Regions from separate parts of the Alkalihalophilus pseudofirmus genome, predicted to be linked through region 4. Evidence: riboswitches for the same ligand, from Rfam matches in the RefSeq annotation. Region 4 holds a riboswitch; each other region holds the start of a gene.
The links. A riboswitch is a leader RNA that binds a small molecule or an ion and turns the genes downstream of it on or off. The one in region 4 is predicted to bind lysine.
Positions count from the first base shown of each region.

Region 1 (4,358 bases), 210 kb from region 4:
TGGAGTGGAGAGGCGAGCCTTGTTCCTTACATATGGATTAATGTTTTTAGTTATGGTGTCATGGGGATTAAATGTAGTCATGTTAAAGGTGTTAGTAGAAGCGTTCCCGCCGCAGACGATGACAGCATTTAGGATAATGACTGCAGGAGTGGTAACAGTATTAATTGTACTTTTTGGACGCTCATTCAGGACTCTTACAAAAAGTGAATGGATGTATATGCTGCTTGGGATGTTGTTTGGAGTTATTTTACACCATACGTTCCTTGCACAAGGATTAACGATGATTCATGCGTCTAATGCTGTCTTAATTTTAGCTTTGCTTCCTCTTACTACAGCCCTTTTTGCTGTATGGTTTCTAGGGGAGAGATTAACAAAGTGGCGCCTTTTGGGAATTGCCCTTGCGTTAATCGGGGTGTTGTTTATTCAGGGCGGAGCAGGGGTATTATCGGTTTCCCTTGGTGAAATTTATTTATTTGTTGCTATGGTCGTTCAAGCGATCAGTTTTATTTTTATTAAAAAAGCTACAGCTACACTAGATTCAAAGCAAGTAACTGGTATGATGCTGATCATTGGTTCTGCCGGCCTGTTTATCGTGAGCTTGATTGTAGAACCGCAAGGGGTTGCATCAATGGTAGGGGCACAGCCCTTTGTGTATGGGGTGTTTTTCTTTTCTGCCGTTGTAGCAACAGCCATTGGTCATTTTGTTTTTAATGCAGCCATTCAAAAAATTGGCGCTGGTCAGACAGCGATATTTAATAATTTTGTCCCGTTTTTTGGGCTTGTCTTTTCAGCCATCTTTCTCCAGGAAACGATACATATGTATCAATTAATTGGTTTTCTCTTTATTGTAGCCGGTGTGTTATTTGGTACGGGATATGCTGAGAGATATTGGGTCAGAAAAGTTCCTATTCATGAAAAAAGCATGTAGCCTTTGGGCTGCATGCTTTTTAATATTTATATCGTTGGCATTACCTTTAGCTCACAAAAAAGTTCATAGTAGGTTTAATGATACGTACAAGCTCTTGTTTTTGTTCAGCCGTTAGTGGAATAAGAGGCAATCTGACAGATCCTGTTTGAACGCCGTTTAATTCAAGGGCTGCTTTCACAGCTGTCGGATTAGGGGCCATAAACAATGTGTTCATAACAGGTAGAAGCTGGCGGTGCTGCATTGCTGCTGCTTGAACTTGTCCAGCTAAATAATTTTTAACCATTTGCTGCATTTGGCCTCCGACGATATGGGAGGCAACTGAGACGACACCTGTTCCACCAATTGCAAGAATTGGAAGTGTCAGGCTGTCATCACCGCTGTAAACAGAGAATCCTTCAGGTGCATGCTCAATGATTTCAGCAATGGCATCTAAGTCTCCGCTTGCTTCTTTAGTTGAGACAATATTTGGAACCTCCGCAAGGCGAAGAGTTGTTTCGACACTAAGCGTAACTGCACTGCGGCCAGGAATATTGTAGAGCATAACCGGCAGCTTTGTTGCTTCTGCAATCACTTTAAAATGTTGGTACAAGCCTTCTTGAGAAGGTTTATTATAATATGGTGCAACGAGCATAATTCCATCTACACCAATTTCTTCTGCTTGTTTTGTTAATTCAATTGAAGCTTTCGTATTATTCGAACCTGTTCCAGCAATCACTGGAACTTGTCCGCCAGCTTCTTCTACCACCGTTTTAAATAATACTAGTTTCTCTTCTGTTGACAGGGTAGGTGATTCTCCTGTTGTTCCCCCGACAACCAATGCATCGGAACCATTCTCAATGAGATATCTCACTAGTTTCTTTGTAGAGTCAACGCAAAATTCCCCTTGTTGATTAAATGGCGTTACCATTGCAGTAAGTATTCGTCCAAAATTCATTCTATTCACCCTCAATTCGTAATAATATCTTTCAAGTATGAGCGGGCTATGTGCCAAGGCACAAAAAAACAACAATGAGGGAGTCTCATTGTTGCATGGACATGTTGTGGCTGCACAATCATTCCAATGCGTGAGATAGCCCTCCATGCAGACAGTGCTGCATGACAGTCCTGTATTTGTTAAATACAGTCCCAGCGTAGAAAGAATGAGCATTTGTACGCTTCGGCAAATCCCCCTTTTAAAATGCATCAATGGAGCTCATTCTCCTCCGCATCTTTACTCATGACATTTGCGCCTCTACCCTCACTTCAGTATGTGAAGTAAAGATTATTGATTTTGTGAGTTAACCTTATCAAAACTTAAGGGGGATTGCAATGGATTTAATGAAAAATTTTCACTTTAGACACCTTTCATATCTGTCTCTGGATTTTGTTTAAATTGTACTTGGTTTAAAAGGTCATCAAGTTCTTGGCTGCATTTAACTGTTTGTGGAGACGTGAATCCGTATTTTTTTGCTAGCTTAAACATTTGTCTGCGCTTTAATTCAATTTTTATAGTTAGCATACCCTTCAACTCCAATTTTAAACTTTCGAAAGAAGACGGACTATTTTATTTTTTCTGAAGGGTCTTGTTGAAGTCATGTCTTTTTTCACACAAAGATTATTATACCCATTGCAGGAAAGTTGAAAAGTCATTCTTGCAAAGTAGTCATAATAAGTCGTTATTAGAAAAGGTTCGACAAACATCGCAAGAAGAAAAATGGGATTTATAGGATAACAAATGGATTGTTGTCTCATTTGGTAACAACAATTGAACTGATTTGGGTGTTTTTTTGTTTCTTCAGCGAAAAGTTTGCAAACACTAAGGCAAAGGAGGGAAAAGAATGAAAAGGATTGTCGTAACGATGCTCTTCTTAATCATCATGAGTGGATGCTCTATAGAACAAAAAGCTACATTAGGAGCGAACTCACATCGTGATCAGGGATACAGCGGGTAAGGTGTAGAGCGGGCGAGGAGTTTCGAAGGGCCTTTAATGGATATGATGGTTCCGGATGCTGCCCCGAAAGGCTTAACCGATTCAACAGCGAGGCTTACTACCCATTATGACTATGTTTCAGGCAACCGGGATTTAGGGATGAAGCATGAGGGTGTTAATCATATGGGCCGTAGAATTGAAAACAGCAGGCCTGGGATTTTAAGAGATAAGGTGAGATATTCTAATCGTACAAAACGGGATATGATTAGCGGTCAATCGATTTTAACTAAACAGCAAGGCCAAGATGATTTAAAGCAGACACTTGAAAACCTTGAAGAGGTAAATAAAGTATATATGCTATCAGATGATCAAACATTGGTCATAGGTGTTGCAGCAGATAACCAAAATCTTAAATCCCTGCAGGATATGATTGAAGGGATGGCAGAGAGCTATTACCCGAAACACGAAATTATAGTGACAAGCGATCGCCAGTTTCTAAGGAGAATGGAGCGATTGTCTCATCAATAAGGCATGCATCCGCATGCCTTATTTTTTTTCATCACAGGTTCCAAGAGAACTTAGTGAAACCCGTAGTCTTCTGATAAAGACATAAATTCACGTTCCATTGATTTATGGGAAATCATAATATTTTCATAATGGACACGGGCATTCAAGGCTTGTCTTGGGTCGACTGGTTCTCTCATGTCATCTATGACCCGCTCAAGGTCTGTTAATTCAGTGATAAACCCTATATGAATTTGGTGAAAGCCTTCAAATTCATGAGGGATACGTATGTTATGGAAGCGTTCACTGTTCTGTTTTATCGAATGGATCGTTGATAAAACAGAATGAAGTGAGTCTGCTTGAAATGAATCCTCTTGGAAAGTCGGAGCCAGGTCTTCTAATTGATTGATCGTTTGCTCTAGGTATACGCCTGCTTCTTTTGCATAAGTTAGGAGTTCCGTGTCAGCACGGCGGATAGCGTGATTCTGGTCTGTATTATTTGAAAAACGTTGAGCCCCAAACGTTCCTTCTGTCTGAGATTGCTTAATATCCTCCATCAGATCAGCGCTGTTATCTTGCATACACCCTGCAAAAAGAATGCTTATACCAGCAAGGATTAAAAACATTTGTTTTTTCATAATCATCACCCCATATCGTCTAATGCTATTAGTATTTAGAGAAACAGGAAAAATTATGCATGAGGACATCTCCTATCTACATACGGTAGACAAAAGAGCAAAACTCGAACTTTGACTACCGGGAGGGATGTGTAGTGGTTGTCTTTTTAGTTGTCTTCTTTTTTACAATTTTCTTTGGGGTCATGATGCTTGGAAATCATATGTCTCATTTAATTGAGCGAACCACTTCAGAAAACGCAGATCAGATGCTTTATGATCTTAATCAAGAACTTGATGACCAGCTAAAATCTTAAAAATCATGCAGAGGAACTCAAGTTCTTCTGTTTTTTTATTTATCTATACTTTTGTAACCGCTCACAAAAGATCCTAAATTTGCGG
Region 1 covers NZ_CP117835.1:1,564,561-1,568,918, forward strand. The annotation lists gene PQ478_RS08085 (DMT family transporter) at 20-928, shown strand; gene dapA (4-hydroxy-tetrahydrodipicolinate synthase) at 975-1,862, opposite strand; lysine riboswitch at 1,991-2,170, opposite strand; gene PQ478_RS08095 (aspartyl-phosphate phosphatase Spo0E family protein) at 2,262-2,426, opposite strand; gene PQ478_RS08100 (YhcN/YlaJ family sporulation lipoprotein) at 2,896-3,366, shown strand; gene PQ478_RS08105 (hypothetical protein) at 3,417-3,980, opposite strand; gene PQ478_RS08110 (hypothetical protein) at 4,115-4,273, shown strand.
Region 1: it holds a riboswitch for lysine, as region 4 does, so the genes downstream of both, dapA (4-hydroxy-tetrahydrodipicolinate synthase) here and lysA (diaminopimelate decarboxylase) in region 4, are expected to answer to the same signal.

Region 2 (4,358 bases), 2.0 Mb from region 4:
GTGAGTTTGTTCACACATTTGGAGATGCTCACATCTATTCGAACCATGTTGAGCAAGTAAAGCTTCAGTTAACAAGAGAACCAAGAGCACTTCCTAAAATGAAAATCAATAAAGAAGTGAAATCGATCTTTGACTTTACAATTGAAGACTTTGAGTTAACAGATTATGATCCGCATCCGCATATTAAAGGCGAGGTATCGGTATGATTTCCTATATTGTAGCGATGGATAACAAGCGTACAATCGGAGCAAATAACGATCTTCCTTGGCATCTGCCTGCTGATCTAGCTCATTTTAAGAGAGTTACTTCAGGGCATACCATTGTGATGGGGCGTAAAACGTATGAATCGATCGGCCGGCCTCTTCCAAAGCGCAGAAATGTGATCTTAACGAGAAATAAAGATTTCAACGCAGAGGGCTGTGAGGTCGTTCATCAATTAGAAGAAGTATTAGACATCGCCAAACAAGAAGAGGAATGTTTTATTATAGGTGGGGCCGAATTATTCAAGCTGTTTTGGAATGATACGGACCGCCTCTACATTACTCACATTGACGAAACCTTTGAAGGAGACACTTACTTCCCAAAAATAAAAGAAAGCGAGTGGGAGAAGGTATCCGATGAGGCAGGTACAGTCGATGAGAAAAACCTCTATCCTCATAGGTTTTGTACGTATGAGCGTAAAAAGTAATCAAGCATAATTAAATAGAAGTCAATTTGTCCCCCTTTGCTGCATATAGTTTTTGCAAAGGGGGTTTTCAACATGAGATTCGGCAAACGATCGAGACCCCGGAAAGGTCCCTTGCCATTTCGCTATGTACTGCTCTTATCCTTTTTAATCTTTGTTATTTTAACCGTCCAAGGCCTTTGGATCATTGAGAAAGGAATCAGACCGACGCTTGTTCATATTGCCACAACAGAAACGAGAGTCATTGCAACAAAAGCGATAAATGATGCGGTATCTAAAAAGATCGCATCAGACCTTAATCAAGAAGAGCTGTTTATTCGTGATGCTGATAATACAGTTCAGTTCAATACGCAAATGTACAACCGTATTCTCTCAGAAGCAACAAACCGCGTTCAGCGCCATCTAAAGGCGGTAGAACAAGGCGAGGCGTTTGATGTTTCGTTTGATAATGAAGAGGCTGTTACCTCAGACGGGGGAATTATATACACGATTCCGCTTGGGCAGGCAACGAATAATGCCTTACTTGCTCACCTAGGACCGCAAGTCCCTGTTCGTTTCTCGGCAATTGGCGATGTGAAAACCGATTTTAATATGAAGACATTTAACACGGGCATTAATAATACGACCATTTCCGTTAATTTTGATGTCGTGGTGGATGTGAAGATTGTCATTCCTTTTGCTACAAATACAGAAGCGATTAAGACGACAATTCCAGTTGGCCTCATTAACATTCAAGGAGAAGTTCCTGAATACTACGGCGGGAACGGCGGCAGTATGATTATACCAGCACCAGGTAATTCCTTAGGCGGTGGCGATAATTAACATTGTCAACCTTGTAAAACTATGATAAGATAATTCGGCAAACTTAATATGAAGTTGCCTCATCAACATGGTGGGGTAGAGGCGCGAATGCAGATAAGTACACACTTGGAGGATGACAACGTAGAGAAGTGTGAAAAGGATCATTTGCCGAAGTGGAAAAGAGGAGTCAGACCTTTTCTGCTGGGGTTGCATTGAAGAAGTGTAACACTGTCACAGTCAATAGACTGTGGAGAACTACTGTTGTGATGGGGATACCTGTGCTTATTAAGCCGATAATGGGTAGCCATTATCGGCTTTTTTTATACTCTTTTATCCGAGTATAGGATGCATCCCTGTATCAACAAACTCAAAAAAGGGGGATGGACCGAATGGAAGGTTCAATTTTATCGCTGCTGCCACCAATACTAGCACTTGCGATGGTTATCTTAACTAGACGCGTACTATTATCACTTGGTGTCGGTATTATCGTCGGTGCACTAATGTTAAACGGGTATAATCCTGTTGATAGTGTAGCTGAAATTGTATCAATTGTTGCGGCAATCTTTGTCGTAGACGGCGCTATTAATGATTGGGAACTTTATATTATCTTTTTCCTATTACTGCTTGGTATGATGGCGGCGCTCGTTACTCGTTCTGGAGGGAGCCGTGCGTTTGGAGAATGGGCATTAAAGCGTGTCAAAACTCGTGTTGGCGCACAGCTTGTAACAGTGATGTTAGGGATTATTATCTTTATCGATGATTATTTCAACAGCTTAACAGTAGGTAACGTGTCTAGACCATTAACAGACCGTCACCGTGTATCTCGTGCAAAGCTTGCTTACTTGGTTGACTCTACAGCAGCACCTATGTGTGTTATCGCACCAGTATCAAGCTGGGGAGCATACATCATTACAATTATTGCCGGCATTTTAGCTACACATGGTGTGACGCAGTATGAAGGCTTACAAGCGTTCATGCTGATGGTTCCGATGAACATTTATGCACTAGTTGCTATCGGGCTGGTTCTAGCGGTTGTATTCTTTAAGCTTGATTTTGGAGCAATGAGAGTACATGAAGAGCGTGCATTTAAAACTGGTGAGCTTGTTGACCCTGATTCTGGTGCAATTCCAGGAGATCAAGAAGATCTTAAAGTTAGTGATAAAGGCCGTGTCGGCGATCTTGTATGGCCGATTGTTGCTTTAGTTTTAGGAACAGTTGCTTTTATGATTATTACAGGTATTCAAGCATCAGAAGGTGCCGCAACCATTCTTTCTACATTTGAAAATACTGATGTAGCATCATCATTATTATATGGTGGTATTATCGGTTTTGCAGTGGCTCTTGTGCTCAATATTGTTAAGAAAACCGAAGCAAGTGACCTTGGTGCAACGATTTGGGCCGGGATTAAATCGATGCTTCCAGCGATCTATATTTTACTATTTGCATGGACGATTATTTCAATCATCGGCGACTTAGGAACAGGTCAATATCTAGCTTCTCTTGTAGATGGCAATATTCACCCAATGTTCTTACCTGCAATCCTTTTCTTAATTGCTGGATTTGCAGCATTTTCAACGGGTACATCATGGGGTACATTCGGGCTGCTTCTTCCTATTGCTGGAGAGATGGCCGCTGTTATTGATATCACAATGATGCTTCCAATGCTTGCAGCCGTTCTTGCAGGTGCAATCTTTGGAGATCATTGTTCACCAATCTCAGATACGACAATTTTATCTTCTACAGGAGCAGGAAGTCATCATATTGACCACGTAGTCACGCAGCTTCCGTATGCGATTGTGGCTGCCGTTATTACATTGATATCCTACCTTGTACTAGGTGCGACAGGAAGTGTGCTTCTAACGCTTGCTGCAGCTCTTGTATTATTAGTAATCACAGTTCTTATATTGAAAAAGTTATCAACACCGATCGAGTCCTAAAGAAAAGGCTTCTGCTGCCAAGCAGAAGCCTTTTTTGGATCATATTGCCTAATTCCTATACATTTTTTGAGAAAACCTTCGAAAAATGTGACAATTTCCTTAAAATTATTTTGACAAACACCAAGCAAATCATTATAATCAAAAAGTGAATAGTCAGATAACTCTAAAAAATGGAGGGGTTACAAAAACGGATACTACTACACGTTGATGCACTAAATAGACTTGTCGAAATAATTGTCAAATAATTTTGATAAAAAATATTTTAGTGCGGCTACTATTTACAGAATCTTTTGAATACAATTTAAGGAACTTAGTTCACAACAGAGAGGAGTTATCGACGATGGCTAGAGAGCAATGGGGAACACGAGCAGGATTTATTTTAGCAGCGATCGGTTCAGCAGTCGGTTTGGGTAACATTTGGCGTTTCCCTTATGTAGCGTATGAAAATGGTGGGGGAGCATTCTTTTTACCTTATCTTTTTGCACTATTAACAGCGGGAATTCCGCTACTTATTATGGAGTTTACATTAGGGCACAAGTATCGTGGCTCTGCACCGCTTTCATATGCTAGGTTAAACAAAAAAGCCGAATGGATCGGCTGGTGGCAGGTAGCGATTGCCTTTGTTATTTCCACTTACTATGCAGTTATTATTGCTTGGGCGATTGCCTACACGTATTTTGCTTTCAATCAAAGCTGGGGAGAAGATACCGGCGGATTTTTAATGGGAGAGTACTTGCAGCGTATTGACTTATCAGGCGGTGCGTTAGGTGAAGTTGGTTCCCTTGTACCGGGTGTATTCATTCCGTTATTAGTTGTATGGGCCGTAACGTTAGGCGTATTATTTAAAGGGGTTAAACGCGGTATTGAAATGGCCAACCGTATCTTTATCCCGATGTTACTTGTCATGTTCTTATTAATTGTTATTCGCGCGTTAA
Region 2 covers NZ_CP117835.1:3,472,902-3,477,259, reverse strand. The annotation lists gene PQ478_RS18385 (thymidylate synthase) at 1-206, shown strand, start outside; gene PQ478_RS18380 (dihydrofolate reductase) at 203-688, shown strand; gene yunB (sporulation protein YunB) at 761-1,507, shown strand; lysine riboswitch at 1,576-1,752, shown strand; gene PQ478_RS18370 (Na+/H+ antiporter NhaC family protein) at 1,876-3,423, shown strand; gene PQ478_RS18365 (sodium-dependent transporter) at 3,764-4,358, shown strand, end outside.
Region 2: it holds a riboswitch for lysine, as region 4 does, so the genes downstream of both, PQ478_RS18370 (Na+/H+ antiporter NhaC family protein) here and lysA (diaminopimelate decarboxylase) in region 4, are expected to answer to the same signal.

Region 3 (4,358 bases), 1.8 Mb from region 4:
TTTTTTATCACATAGATTATAGCGGGGCATGTTTTAAAATTATTCATTCGGTTATTTTAATACTAGGCAGGGGATAATAATTGCGAGCAACTTATTCGCCAATTTAATACGTCAAATGGTATAATCAGACTGTAAATTATTTTGTTGAGAATTAAAGGAGGCTTTTTTGATGGCTATCGTAAACGTAACAGATCAAACATTCGCAAGTGAAACAAGTGAGGGAGTCGTTCTTGCAGACTTTTGGGCACCTTGGTGTGGACCTTGTAAAATGATTGCACCTGTTCTTGAAGAATTAGATGCAGAGATGGGCGATAAAGTAAAGATTGCTAAGTTAGATGTAGATGAGAACCAAGAAACAGCTGGTAAATACAGCGTCATGAGTATCCCTACTCTTCTTGTTTTTAAAGATGGAGATGTAGTAGATCAAGTTGTTGGGTTCCAGCCGAAGGAAGCATTAGCTGAACTTCTAAACAAACACCTATAATTCATTATGAAATCGCGCCCTCAAAAGAGAGCGCGATTTTTTGCTGTGCTTGCTGCTTCATACTTGATATTTTTTTAGATGTCGCTAACAATAGAGTGAGAGAACATATGTTTAGATCTTGCAGCCAATAGGTTAGAGCTATCGGATTTACAGCAATAAGTTTCGCTGTAATGGAGAGGGGGAGACATGTAAGTGAATCAGAAAGATGGAAATTACCTGAAGGAAAAGCTAGCGGTCTTGCCTGATCAGCCTGGCTGTTATTTAATGAAAGATCGTCAAGGAACCATTATCTATGTAGGGAAAGCAAAGGTTTTGAAAAATCGAGTGCGATCTTATTTTACTGGTTCTCATGATGCGAAAACACAACGGCTTGTTAGTGAGATTGTGGACTTTGAATATATTATGACCTCATCAAATATCGAGGCGCTTATTCTCGAGATGAACTTAATAAAAAAACATGACCCAAAATACAATGTCATGTTAAAAGATGATAAATCGTATCCGTATTTAAAAATAACAAATGAAGAACATCCGCGGTTGATTACAACAAGAAACATAAAAAAAGACGGCGGGAAGTATTTTGGTCCTTATCCTAATGCAGGAGCGGCTAACGAGACGAAAAAGTTATTAGACCGCTTATATCCATTGCGTAAATGCAGAACGATGCCCGATAAAGTGTGTTTATATTATCATATCGGTCAATGTTTAGCGCCGTGTGTTTATGAGGTCACAAAAGAGCAAAACCAAGAGATGGTTCAAGAAATCACTAAATTTTTGCGTTCAGGTCATGATGAGATTAAAGAAGATCTTACAGAGAAGATGATGAAAGCCTCAGAAGAGTTGAATTTTGAGCGGGCCAAAGAATTAAGAGATCTATTGCAGCATATGGATCAAGTCAGAGAAAAGCAAAAGATGACCATTAATGATCATATTAATCGAGATGTATTTGGCTTTGCTTATGATAAAGGCTGGATGTGCGTGCAGGTGTTCTTTATACGTCAAGGAAAGCTGATCGAGCGTGATGTGTCGATTTTTCCATTTTATAAAGAAGCTAAGGATGATCTGCTTACATTTGTAGGGCAGTTTTATCTTCAAAAAGATCATATTAAGCCAGCGGAAATACTCCTGCCAGAAGAGGTAGATCGTGAATTGGTTGAACAATTATTAGAAGTGAAGACAGCTCATCCGAAACGAGGTAAGAAAAAGGAGCTGCTGGATTTAGCCAACCAGAATGCATCTTTTGCGCTAAAAGAAAAGTTTTCTTTAATTGAGCGGGATGAAGATCGAACGATCAAAGCAGTAGAACGATTAGGAGAAGCGATGGGGATTGCAACTCCTTATCGCATAGAAGCTTTTGATAACTCAAACATTCAAGGAACAGATCCTGTCTCCGCAATGGTGACCTTTTTAGATGGGAAACCAAGCCGCAAAGATTACCGGAAATACAAGATCAAGACAGTGACAGGTCCAGATGATTACGGTTCAATGCGCGAGGTTGTAAAAAGGCGCTATGTGAGGCTGCTGCAAGAAGAAAGACCGCTGCCTGATTTAATTGTCATTGATGGAGGAAAAGGTCAGATTGCTTCTGCGCAAGAAGTAATCGAAGATGAATTAGGGCTCTCTATACCGGTTTGCGGACTTGCTAAAGATGAAAAGCACCGTACCTCACAATTATTAATGGGCGACCCTCCGGTAGTCATTCCGTTAAAAAGAGACAGCCATGAATTTTATTTACTTCAAAGAATACAAGATGAGGTTCACAGGTTTGCGATTACCTTTCATAGACAAACAAGGTCAAAAACCTTCTTTCAATCTGTGCTTGATGAGATCCCTGGTGTAGGAGAGAAACGAAAACGCCAGCTGCTCAAGCATTTTGGGTCCGTGAGAAAAATGAAGGAAGCGACGATTGAAGAATTAGCAGTAGAAGGGGTGCCAAAGAACGTAGCAGAAGCTATATATGAAAAGCTGCATGAGAAAGATTAAATTTCTTGTTGCAACATACGTTATCCTCTGCTAGAATGAAAAACAATTAAATATGCCGCACTTCAAAACAATGAAGTGATGGTAGAGGAGCGAAAACCATTAGTAAGCCAGTCGAGAACGATGAGGTTCTTTGACACTGGTTAAAAGGGGAATTCGCCGAAGTTTGTATAGACCTCATAACTATACATGCTGGACTTATCTCGAATAGGGGTAAGGCTGTCACTTGACTATACCCAATAGTCTTGTGGAGAACTATCTCACGTGAGAAAGGGAGTAGTGTGGTACCTGTACGGTATGACAAGCAACGGTGAGGGGTTTTCCTTATTGTTGCTTTTTTTGTACGCAAAAAGGTATAACACATCCAGTCGATCAAAAGAATCGCGCGTGAAGAGATTGAGAGGATGAGGCGAAATGGCAAGGATTGTACAAAAATATGGCGGAACTTCAGTTGGTTCTGTAGAAAAAATTGAAAATGTTGCAGACCGTGTTACACGAGCAGCAGAGGCAGGGAGTGAGTTGATTGTTGTCGTTTCAGCGATGGGGAAGTCAACGGATCAGCTTGTCAGTTTAGCAAGTGATATTACGGATCATCCAAGTAAGAGAGAAATGGATATGCTTTTATCCACGGGAGAACAAGTGACGATCTCCTTACTTACAATGGCACTCTTAAAGCGCGGGGTAGATGCCGTATCTTATACAGGCGGTCAGGCAGGTATTTTAACAGAAGCATCTCATGGAAATGCAAGAATACAAGAAATTGATTCAGAACGGTTAACAAATCAGCTTGAAGCAGGCAAAGTACTAGTTGTGGCAGGTTTTCAAGGTGTAACAGAAGATGGCAGCATTACAACACTTGGAAGAGGCGGTTCAGATACAACAGCGGTTGCGCTGGCTGCAGCTGTAGGGGCAGACCGTTGTGAGATTTATACAGATGTAACCGGAGTATTTACGACGGACCCACGTTATGTGAAGAAGGCACGTAAACTGCAGGCGGTATCTTATGATGAAATGTTAGAGATGGCAAACTTAGGAGCAGGTGTACTTCATCCAAGAGCGGTAGAGTTTGCGAAAAATTATGAAGTTCCATTAATGGTTGCATCAAGCATGGTAGAAGAAACGGGAACAATGATTGAGGAGGAAGTTACAGTGGAGAAAAATTTAATCGTAAGAGGGATTGCATTTGAGAATGATGTTACAAAAGTAACAGTTGCAGGTCTGCCAAACCGTATGGATACCCTGCCAAAACTATTTTCTATTTTATCAAGCAACGGAGTAAATGTAGATATCATTATTCAAAACCAATACGACGAAGATCATGTAAATATCTCATTCTCTATTACTCAATGCTCACTGAAAGAAACAGTAGCACGCTTAGAGCAAGCAAAGAATGAACTTGAATTTGAACACTTATATCATGAAGAAGATCTTGCAAAAGTATCGATAGTAGGGTCAGGCATGATTTCAAACCCGGGTGTGGCTGCTACAATGTTTGAGGCCCTAGCTAAAAATGAAATATTTATTAAAATGGTCAGCACATCTGAGATTAAAGTGTCGGCTGTTGTATCTGAAGACGATATGGTGATGGCAGTTGAGGTCTTACATGATGCGTTTAAATTAGACGAAGTACATGAAGAAGAACAAGCGGCACAATTAGTATAAAGGAAAAAGCGATGCACTCATGCATCGCTTTTTTTACGCTTCAATCGTGTCATGCAGATCGGACTCGACTTGAATATGAATAATCCCTTTTTTCTTTGTCTGAGTAGCAGCAGTATAAGAGGACAGCCATGTTTCTACTTGCTGGGCTAGAAATCCTGCCTCTAATTGATAACTGCGGTCATCGTTTTTATCCATCCATTCACCGCGAAGCTCAAATACCCGTTCTTGCTTT
Region 3 covers NZ_CP117835.1:3,170,144-3,174,501, reverse strand. The annotation lists gene trxA (thioredoxin) at 170-484, shown strand; gene uvrC (excinuclease ABC subunit UvrC) at 677-2,467, shown strand; lysine riboswitch at 2,542-2,730, shown strand; gene PQ478_RS16865 (aspartate kinase) at 2,879-4,126, shown strand; gene PQ478_RS16860 (YslB family protein) at 4,160-4,358, opposite strand, start outside.
Region 3: it holds a riboswitch for lysine, as region 4 does, so the genes downstream of both, PQ478_RS16865 (aspartate kinase) here and lysA (diaminopimelate decarboxylase) in region 4, are expected to answer to the same signal.

Region 4 (4,358 bases):
CACATTTGATTGTGTAACCAGGACCTCCTGTACCGTTACCAGTCGGGCATCCGCCTTGAGCAACAAAACCTGGGATAACACGGTGGAATGTAAGACCGTTATAATATCCTTCATTCGCTAATTTTTCAAAGTTAGCTACTGTTCCTGGTGCTGCTTCTGGATAAAATTCAATAATTAGCTTTTCGCCATTTTCAAATGCAATACTACCTTTTTTCATATGTATAGCCTCCAATTGATAAGATTCACCTTATTGTACACGATTCCAAGCTGAAAGTGAAATCGAAAAGGCTGAAACAGAAATACGAAAAGAGTTATAAAGTGCATATAATCCGCTTCTGAAATATACTCCGCTTTCCGTGGGGAGTTGGTGAGCTTCCTCGGGCCTTCGCCCTGCGGTATCTCACTCCTGCTCTAGTCCACACATGAGTCTGCGTATATTTCATCCGCTAAGTTATAACTTTTTGTAATTATGATGTGGAGCGATTTAGTTATGGTCCAGTTCAAATTATAAAACAGCAGGCATTATAAGGTTCATCTTCCAAGACTACATCGCTGAACAGTTGCTTATAAAATGGGAACACTTACAACATCCTTCCTCCGTTGATTGGAGTGGATGGCGCCGACTCCAGCGGGATGCGCGTGACCAGGGAGATCCCACAGGGAGAGAGCCCGAGGAGGCTCCCGGACCGCCCGCGGAAAGCGAGTACCTGCAGCGGAGATCAGCCACTACTGCAGGGAGGTGTCTTAATAGCATTAAGTGCCAGCCTCACAGGAGCAAAGCGATGAGACTACTTCCAAGCCGCCCATGTCTGCGCCAACCTACATCTGTTTCATTACTTGCTTTAATGGCAGGTCAAGGCGAACTAGATCTTCATATGATTCTCGTTGAATAACTAATTGTGCTTCTCCTTTTTCTACAAATACAACTGGTGGTCTTGGAATGCGGTTATAGTTATTAGCCATTGAATAGCCGTACGCACCTGTACAGAATACAGCTAACACATCTTCATGTGATGCTCTTGGCAGTGGAAGATCCCAAATTAACATATCTCCACTTTCACAGCATTTCCCTGCAATAGAGAATGTTTCTGTCGCTTCCTCGTCCGCACGATTTGCAAGAATCCCTTCATACTCCGCTTGATAAAGTGCAGGACGGAGATTGTCACTCATTCCACCATCAACAGATAAATAATGACGAACATTTGGAATTTCTTTTCTTGAACCTATCGAATATAAAGTAGTACCTGCATCCCCAACTAGTGAACGACCTGGTTCAATCCAAATTTCAGGGATCTCCATTTGATGAGCAGCTGCCTTTTCTTTAATAACATGAACCATTTTTCTCACATACTCACCAACAGGCAGCGGCGTATCACCTTCAATGTAACGAATGCCAAATCCGCCCCCTAAATTAAGAACGCTTGGGGTAAATCCTAATTCTTCACGCCATTTCTCAATAAATTCAAAGATTTTTTCAACAGCCATTACAAAGCCGCTCGTCTCAAATATTTGTGAGCCGATATGTGAATGGATACCGAGCAGATTAATATGTGGATCTAGTAGTGATAATTGAATCGCCTGGTCTACTTGGCCGCTTTCTAGGTCAAAACCAAATTTTGAATCTTCTTGTCCTGTAGAAATATAATCATGCGTGTGTGCTTCTACACCTGGTGTAATACGAAGCAAGATATCCATTTTCACATCATGACGAGCACAAATATGTCCTAATTGTTTTAACTCATAGAAATTATCAACAACGACACAGCCAATTCCTGATTCCACAGCCATTTCAAGCTCTGCTAAGCTTTTGTTGTTGCCGTGAAAGTGAATACGTTCCATCGGTACACCCGCTTGAATCGCTGTATAGAGCTCACCGCCTGATACAACATCTAAACTCAACCCAAGTTCATCAGCAAGTTGAAACATTGCAATACAGCTGAAAGCTTTAGATGCATAGGCTACTTGATAATTTACACCTTCTTCCCTAAATGCCTCCTGAAACTGTTCAGCTCTCTCTTTAATTAATGCAACATCGTATACAAATAATGGTGTTCCGTATTTATTTGCTAATTCAATTGTATCGACCCCGCCGATTTCTAGATGACCTTTATCATTAATAAGACTTGAACCGTGCATATACATAGAATCTCTCTCCTTTTATTCCTGTCTATACAAAAAAAGCAGCTAATGTTGTTACACTAGCTGCCCTAATATGCGCAAGAGTAACCTCACTTCTAGAATAGTCCTCCACTACGAATGTAGTGACAGTTCGTTCATTGTTCACAAACGACCCAGCACTTATTTCATGGCAAAATAAGCGCTTCGGCAAATTGACCTTTCCATTTGGTTCTAAGCCAGCCATCAGCTCCCCAATTGTACTCATTCGTTTTGCGCCTCTACCCCATTATTCATGAGGTTCATTAAATTGTTGTAACTACTTTAGCACACAAAGAAGAAGTCATCAACCCTAAATAGAGAGAGAAAGCCATTTTTATATAGGTATTTAACGCTTCAGCCTTACCTTCCGCTAGGTTTTTGTTTAATCGGATCTTGCGGATTAACGATACTTGGACGCCATCGAACTGAAGGCACAGTAGAACGAATAAGTATCTGCCAAATAGCAGGCGGATCAAACGGAATAAACGGCCACAAGTAAGGCTTGTTGAATGTTTTGAGGCCGGCGAGTAATAGAACAAAGATCGTCGTACCTATGACAAGGCCAGGCACCTTAAAGAACGCTACTAAAATAATGAGAATGACCCTAGTAATTCTAAGCGCAACGCCAAGCTCATAACTAGGTGTAGCAAACATCCCAATTGCACCTAGAGCCACGTATAAAATCACTTCCGGTGTAAAATAGCCGACTTGTATAGCAATTTCACCAATCAATAATGCAGCTACTAACCCTAGTGCCGTCGCAAGCGGAGAAGGGGTATGAATAGCTGCCATCCTCAAGAGCTCAATCCCCATTTCGGCAAATAATATTTGCAGCACCATCGGTATATTATTCGTTTCCTCAGGACCGATAAACTCAAGTGCAGCAGGCAAAAGACTTGGCTGCATTACAAGCAGGAGCCAAAACGGCAGAATAAACAAAGAGAAGAATATCCCTATGAAACGTGTCCATCTAAGAAAAGTCCCTACTGCTGGCGATTGTCGATACTCCTCAGCATGCTGAACATGGTGGAACAATGTGGTCGGTGCAATAATAACACTTGGCGACGCATCAACTATGATGATGATATGACCTTCAAGCAAGTGAGTGGCTGCCACATCAGGCCGCTCTGTATACCGTACGAGCGGAAATGGATTTGCCCCTTGCTTTACTATATATTCTTCGACAATTTTGTCTGCCATCGTAAGTCCGTCAATTTCAATCGCTTCGAGTTCCTTTTTAATAATATCAACCAACACAGGATCAGCAATGCCGTCAATGTAGGAGACACAGATGTCTGTTTTAGAGCGTACTCCGACTTGCATAATTTCATTACGAAGACGCTCGTCTCGGATTCTCCGTCTAGTTAGAGCAGTATTAATGATAATATTTTCGGTATAGCCATCTCTTGCTCCACGTACAACACGCTCTGTATCAGGCTCTTCTGGTCCTCGGCCGGGATATTGACGAACATCAATAACAAAAGCTTCTTCTTCTCCTTCTACAAGGATAAAAATAAGGCCAGAGAGCATTTGCGTAATCGCATTGTCCATTGAATGCGTTTCTTCTACTTGAACATGGGTTAAATGGTTTTTGAACGCCTCTTTAATATTGTGAGTTTTACGGTGACGAACATCTAAGTCCATCAATTCCTTCATTAATTCGATCACGTAAAGACTATCAATTAAACCATTTACAAAATAGATGCTTGTCTTGCGATCAAGGATGGATAACGTTCTAACCCCTACATCAAATGATTCACCTAGCCCCAGCCTTTCTTTGAGCCGCGTCTCATTTTTTGTGAAATCCCGGCTAAAATGTTCTTCATGTATTTCCTTTTTTTGACTCACGGTAGCCACTCCTCTCTAAGATGAGATTAACTGCTTGTTTTGTTACCGGACAGCCTTTTTTTAACGTATCAAGCCCTGCCATCTTTCCTATATCACCTATCCCGACAATAAAAGGGATATCAAGCTGATCTAGAATGTAGACAGTATCTCCATTAATTCTGCCAATCTCCATGTCAGCGACCCCATCTTTGTCTACACCATACTCGGTCAGCTCTCCGTAACGATCAATGCTTATATCTACTTTTGCCCATTCGCATGAATGAGTCGAGGAAGCAACAGCAATGGCACCTAGCACCTCTATATTGGGATCAGTGGCCACCACTCGCATCGCCCTCTCCCCTGGCCCCTCATAT
Region 4 covers NZ_CP117835.1:1,357,169-1,361,526, reverse strand. The annotation lists gene PQ478_RS07035 (peptidylprolyl isomerase) at 1-217, opposite strand, end outside; gene lysA (diaminopimelate decarboxylase) at 820-2,142, opposite strand; lysine riboswitch at 2,233-2,407, opposite strand; gene PQ478_RS07025 (spore germination protein) at 2,518-4,005, opposite strand; gene spoVAEA (stage V sporulation protein SpoVABEA) at 3,980-4,358, opposite strand, start outside.